DNA from 2 places in the Desmospora activa DSM 45169 genome. Region 2 is predicted to be linked to the other one. Evidence: predicted binding sites of a transcription regulator. Region 2 holds the regulator's gene; the other holds the start of a gene.
What was found. Region 2 encodes Rex, which represses fermentation and respiration genes when NADH is low (regulators of the CRP and FNR family bind a similar motif). Its sites were predicted from a motif close to TTGTGAAATATTTCACAA; they were not measured.

Region 1: the regulator Rex is predicted to act here: its motif matches at 1,807-1,824, upstream of C8J48_RS09425 (cytochrome ubiquinol oxidase subunit I).

Annotation. Positions count from the first base shown of each region.
Region 1 covers NZ_PZZP01000001.1:1,931,624-1,935,048, forward strand. Annotated here, with positions in the region: gene C8J48_RS09410 (resuscitation-promoting factor) at 1-44, opposite strand, end outside; gene C8J48_RS09415 (VanW family protein) at 218-1,276, opposite strand; gene C8J48_RS09420 (DUF1294 domain-containing protein) at 1,353-1,622, opposite strand; gene C8J48_RS09425 (cytochrome ubiquinol oxidase subunit I) at 1,876-3,198, shown strand; gene C8J48_RS09430 (cytochrome d ubiquinol oxidase subunit II) at 3,216-3,425, shown strand, end outside.
Region 2 covers NZ_PZZP01000004.1:34,809-38,233, reverse strand. Annotated here, with positions in the region: gene C8J48_RS17265 (molybdopterin-binding protein) at 1-813, shown strand, start outside; gene C8J48_RS17260 (redox-sensing transcriptional repressor Rex) at 983-1,663, shown strand; gene tatC (twin-arginine translocase subunit TatC) at 1,888-2,706, shown strand; gene groES (co-chaperone GroES) at 3,098-3,379, shown strand.

The DNA of each region.
Region 1 (3,425 bases), on a different contig from region 2:
AGGACGCTTAAAACCCCCAACACGATGATTAAGGTTTTCTTCATCCAATCCCTCCTTCTCCTCTACACTCAGAAGAACGGTACCCATTATAACAAAGAGTGAAGCGAAGATCTATGCAAATTTTGCATTAAACGGCTCGTTTCATACAAAATGCGTAAAAATCTGAAATAGGAAAGCGATGAAAAAAGAAGGTCCCCCTCCCCTTCTTTTTTCACCTTCATTCAGTTATATCCTGCTCCCACTCTTTCTTCTGTAAAGGCGGATTACGATATTCTTCCGCGCTTTTATCCAACGGCTGCTTTGTTTTCGGTGGAACTTTTTCCACTTTCGGTTCATCCTTTGGCGGTTCGGGTGTGGATCGTGGATGATTGTGAGTATCTCCCGATCCGTAGATATCCACTGTCAACCACCCCTGATTGGCGCGGGCAGCAACCAAGATCGGTTGATTGAGTTGATTTTGGAAGCTGAAATCGGGTCCTCCCCAAGAGACTGTCGCATCGCGGCCCGGAGGGACATAGGTAACATTCTTTGTATGACTGACTCGCTGAATAACCCGCAAACCCGCTCGCTCTACACTGTTGAACAAAGTGGATGAGGTTTGGCAAATCCCTCCGCCAATTCCTTCTGTATACTCACCGCGAACAATAACCGGTGCCGGTCTATACCCTCGGTTGGGTGTACGCATCCCTACGATTTGATTAAATGAGAAAATCTCACCTTCAGGTAGCACAACATGATCCATCGCCTTGGTCGATAAATGAATGTTGTGCGTGCGGTTGACGTTCCCAGGGTTATAGCGAGTGCTATAAGTCCCTAGCCGTTTTTCTTTGATACGAAGCAGTGTTTTGGTGGTGATCATCGGCTTCCAGACTTGGATCGGGACTTCCGATACTTGGTTGACGTGTTCGTGAATATGATCCAACCACCCCTCCAATTCGTGCCGATCAACTTGGCGACCGTCCCGGTGAGGGATCGGCTTTCGGTTTTCAAACCGGGCTGAAACCGGGGGGCGATTCACCTGTGATTCCACATTACTGGCCAACCACTCAAAAAAAGCGGCACGATCCAACGTGGTCGGATCCACTCCATCAAAGCCTACATCTGCTAAATTGAGCTCCCAGCGTCTCTCTCCATCCGTTAGGATTAAATTGGAGGTCGGCTGCTGTCCCATCTGTTGTGGTAAAGGGGGCTCCCCAAGGCTTTGTGGGGGTGGAGTCTGTGTTGTACAGCCACAGATACACAGAAGGATCGATAATCCTGTGATGATTCCTTTCATTCTGGTCACCCCTTTGCTTCTTAGTGTGTAACAAAGGGGAAAGATGTCATCTGCCAACATCATGCAGAAAAAACGATCACCACAGCCAATAAAGACATAAAATCGTCATTAATCCGTTTACGACCATAATACAGGGGATACCGATGCGAAAGGCAGGACGGGTCGTCTTATGGCGAAACCATTGCATTCCTGCCCAGATACCGGCGCCTCCTCCCGCCAGCGCAGCCGTAAACAGGTGTCGCTCGGAAACGCGCCATCCCCCCTGTTTCGCTCGTCGCTTATCGTGCCACATGACAAGGCAACCATAACCGTTAATCATTAGAAGATAAAGGATAAACAGACTCATGCCAACAGCATAACGAGAAGTATAGGGCTTGGCTATAGGACTTCTAGACGATTTTGGGTTTATTTGTTCAATGATGAACAAAGTTTAAATTTAAGTAAACCTTTTCGCCAACACTCTGACAGTTTAATGTCTTATTTTTGTTGATCCCATGTCAAATAAGTGAAGACTTTATGAAAGGTTAAATTTGTGTATTTCTTCACAAACAAAAAGAAGGTATGATGACGGTAACAAGGGTATTAGAGGGGGCAATACCATGGATCCCACTATTCTAAGTCGAATTCTAACAGCGGAAACACTTTCTTTTCACATTATATGGGCAACCATCGGTGTCGGTGTTCCTGTATTTATCTCGATTGCAGAAGGATGGGGCATCTACAAAAAAGATCCTCATTATATTTTGATGGCTCGCCGCTGGACCCGTGGCTTTGTCATCACTGTGGCGGTAGGAGTTGTAACCGGCACCTGTATCGGGATGATGTTAAGTATGTTATGGCCACGATTTATGCAAATGGCGGGCAACATTATCAGCTTGCCCTTGTTTTTGGAAACCTTCGCCTTTTTCTTTGAAGCCATCTTTCTGGGTATCTATCTCTACACCTGGGATCGATTTAAGAAGCCAATTTATCACTGGTTGATGTCGATTCCAATCGTGTTGGGGTCATCGCTGTCAGCAGTCTTTATCACCACGGTCAATGCTTTTATGAATACACCCACCGGATTCTCTTTAAGCCCGGACGGAGAAGTGATCAACATCCGTCCGCTGGAAGCCATGTTTAATCCGGCCACTCCAACCAAAGTAGCTCACGTTCTCACCTCTGCTTATGTCACTTGTGCCTTTTTGCTGGCTGCGATTGCCGCTTGGCACCTTTTAAAAGGGCGGAATCATGTCTATTACAAAAAAGCGTTGAAACTAACCATGATTCTCGGCCTTGTACTCGCCTTGGCAACCGCGTTGGCTGGCGATTTCTCCGGCAAATTCCTGGCTGAATACGTGCCGGAAAAGCTGGCTGCGGCAGAGTGGCACTTTGAGACAGACCAATATGCGCCCCTGGTTTTGTTCGGATGGTTGGATGATAACGGCAATGTACGGGGGGCACTGGAGATTCCCTGGGCGTTAAGTATTCTTGGTGGAGGGACGCCCAGCTCTGAAATTATCGGTCTTAACGATTTTCCCGAGGATGAACGCCCTCCTTTATGGATTCACTATCTGTTTGACGGCATGGTTGTAATTGGCACCTATCTAATTGTGATTGCGGCGCTCTTCGCCTGGTTGTGGTGGCGCCAAAAAAACCCCTATCGTCCATGGCTATTAAAGGGGATTGTATGGGCGGCTCCGCTCTCGTTTCTGGCGATTCAGTTTGGGTGGATTTACGCTGAAGTGGGACGACAACCTTGGATTTTGCGCGGGATCATGAAAGTGAGCGAAGCCTCCACCACTGCTGACAACGTTGGTGTGTTGTTGCTGATGTTTACTGCTCTCTACATCGCTCTCGCCATTTTTGCCAGTCTCGTTCTGTTGCGCCTCTTTAAAAATCGACCGGCGGAAAAAGAAATGGAACAACGCGGTATCGCCTGAGGAAGGAGGAATAGCGGATGTCATTGGAATTGATCGGTATCACGGTTTTGTGGACGTTTCTATATGGATACCTCATTGTGGCGTCTATTGACTTTGGTGCCGGATTCTTCTCTTACTACAGCGTTCTCACCAAAAAAGAACACCTGATCAACCGGATTATCGATCGCTATCTGTCACCGGTATGGGAAGTGACAAACGTATTTCTCGTCTTTTTCTTCGTCGGGATC
Region 2 (3,425 bases):
GCGGAAGGAGAGTGGCACGAGAACGATGCTGCTCTTCGCATCGCTACGGCGGTATGTGGAACGGGATTGACCTTGACCCAGCCCCGGGAAGGGAAAGTTAACCTGGTGGCGGAACGAGATGGATTATTACAGGTGGATGCAAACCGTGTCCATGGGATTAATCAGGTGGAACAGGCGGTGTTATCCACTCGAAAAACGGATATCCCCGTTAAAAAGGAAGACATCGTGGCTGCAACACGCGTGATCCCGCTTCTCTATCCGGAAGAGCGACTGAGACAGGTGGAAGCAGCCGCACTAGCCGATGCAACATTGCCTGTGCTGGAGGTTGTCCCGTTTCCGCAGCGCAAAGTCGGGGTGGTGATCACCGGCAGTGAGGTGTACCACGGTCGTATTCAGGATCGCTTTGGCCCGGTGGTGCAGGAAAAAGTGGAACGCTTTGGCTCCGTTATCATGGGTCAAACCTTGGCCAGTGACGAAAAGGATCGTATCATTGAGCAAGTGCGGGCATTTGTTGAACAGGGTGCGGACTTGGTTTGCGTTACCGGCGGTATGTCCGTCGATCCCGATGATCGCACACCAGGGGCAATCAAAGCACTGGGGGCGGATGTTATCAGCTATGGAACGCCGATGCTGCCAGGGTCGATGTTGATGGTGGCTTATTATCAGCAAACGCCGATACTCGGTTTGCCGGGTTGCGTCATTCATGATGAATACACGTCATTTGATGTGTTTTTGCCGCGGATATTGGTAGGGAAACGCATTACTCGCCATGATATCGTGCAGTTGGGCTACGGTGGCCTTCATTCCTGTTGAGGTATCGAGGCAAGGAATTGTTGATAAACTGTTGAAAAGCGTCGGCACTGACAGGAGAGACGACACGAGGTGTTTACCGGATTGAATTTGACACTCCACTTGGAAAAAAAGGATAGAAACACCTAAACGAGGGTGATAAATATAAACGGCCAAACGGGGGTGATGCTGTATGTCTGAAGGAAAAATACCGCAGGTGACTGCCAAGCGGTTGCCCCTCTATTATCGATATCTGGAGAAATTGCACGCAATCGGGAAAAAGCGTATTTCGTCCTCTCAACTGAGCGATGCATTGCAGATTGATCCAGCTACCATCCGTCGCGATCTTTCCTATCTGGGTGAGCTGGGCAAAAAGGGTTACGGATATAATGTCAACTACCTATTGCAATTTTTACGCGATTTCCTTCATCAGGATGAGGTGACCAATGTCGTTCTGGTTGGTGTGGGGCATTTGGGAACCGCTTTGCTGGGCTACAATTTTTACCGCAGCCATAACACGAAAATCGTAGCCGGTTTTGATGCGGATATCTCAAAAGTGGGCAAAGAGGTGGACGGGATTCCGGTCTTTTCGATGGAACGCTTTCAGGAAGTGGTTGAGTTGCACCAAGTGGAGGTGGCGATCCTGACGGTTCCTGCTACCGTGGCCCAGGCGACGGTAGATATGATTGTGGATGCTGGCATTCGCGGGATCATGAATTTTACCCCCGTCCGACTGACCGTGCCCCCTCATGTGCGTATGCACAACATCGATTTGACAATTGAACTGCAAACTTTGATCTACTTCCTGAAAAACTTCCCTATCGACGAAGATCTTCCGGTGCTGGAGGTTGGAGAACGGGATCACGAAAGGTAGTGTAGCGATTTCACCAATCATTGGATAAGCCCCTTTGCTTCCAAAGGGTTTGAGACATTACACCAGTCTGGCGGCTATCTATGAGATTGGTTTGATCGAGATAGAGAGTGAAGTGGGTCCGATATTTAATTTTTCCGTGAGAGTGAGGGAGGGTTGGTGTGGTCGATGAAGCGACTTTACGCTTATAGCAACGAAACAGAGGCGGCTACACCAGCCCGGAAGTGATGACGGATCGAGAACAGCGTTGGACGGAACATCTAGGTGAAATGCGGAAGCGAATCATCATCGTGTTGATGTTTTTCGTCTTGTTTTTGATTGTGGGATTTGTGTGTGCCAAACCGATTATCGATTGGATTACGACGGATATATTAAGTGGTCCCCTGGGACGTAATCTTGAGCTGCATATCTTTTCTCCAGCGGAATCCTTGAGCATCTTTATGAATTTTGCCTTTGTCGTCAGTCTGGTTCTAACCTCGCCGGTGGCTTTGTATCAGGCGTGGCGGTTTGTTCAGCCGGGTCTGACGAAACAGGAGCAGCGAGCGACATTGCGTTATATTCCCTTATCCGTCGTCTTGCTCATCCTAGGACTTCTGTTTGGCTATTTTTTGATTTTGCCGTTTATAATCGGCTTTTTATCCCTGTTAACGGCTTCTTTGGGGGCGACGGAAACCTACGGAATGTACGAATTTTTTCGCTTTATGTTTCGGATTGTGATTCCAATCGGCCTTTTGTTTGAACTGCCGGTGATCATTCTCTTTTTGACGCGAATCCGGATTCTAAACCCGGAAATATTGAAAAAAGGGCGCAAGTTCGCCTATCTGGCGATGGTGGTGCTGGCGGCTTTTATCACCCCGCCGGACTTTATTTCTAATATCCTGGTCGCACTTCCCCTAATCGGTCTGTATGAGGTAAGCATCTTCTTTTCCATGCGCATCTATCGCAAGATGAAAGCGGAAGAGGAAGCATACGAGGCGTCGTGGCAGGAGAGAGAAGCCACCCCCGGCTCGGAGGCCGACTGGTGGGGGGAGCAGCCAAAAGATTAATCCAGCTAAAAGGCTTCATGCGATCGGTTGTTTAATCGCATGGCCTCTGCCAGGTACCCAGGAGCATCGCAACCGAGGGTCAAACTTGTGCGTGTGAGTCAGGGAATAAAGACGGAACTCTACTCCCGATTGTCTTACAGGGTAGCTTAACCTTTTCTGATGGAGCACGTGATTTACCGGTGTGGATCGGTATCGGGATTCTCGCGTTCTCTGTTCAAACCCGATCTAACCGGGTTTGTTTCTTTTTCCAGTACAGCGGGGGCAATTTTTTCGCCGGAAGGGCTTGCAAAATCAAACTGAGGAATATATCATTGTTTATGGTGTTAGCACTCGGTTGATGCGAGTGCTAACAAGCCGAAAATGTCCACCTCAAGAAGGAGGGTGTTTTGTCGTGATCAAACCGTTGGGAGATCGTGTGGTTCTAGAAGCGATCGAGCAAGAAGAGAAAACCGCTAGCGGCATCGTGCTGCCGGAAACGGCTAAGGAGAAGCCCCAGGAGGGGAAAATCGTCGCTGTTGGTACCGGCCGTTTTGAAAATGGTCAAAAAGTGGCACTGGAAGTGAAGGAGGGCGACCGCGTCATTTTCTCCAAATACGCGGGTACGGAAGTAAAAGTGGGCGATAAGGAATACCTCATCCTGCGGGAGAGTGACATCCTGGCCGTCGTCGACTGATTCGGAACAACCTCTTACCAATAGAAATCCCTACATAGGAGGGTGA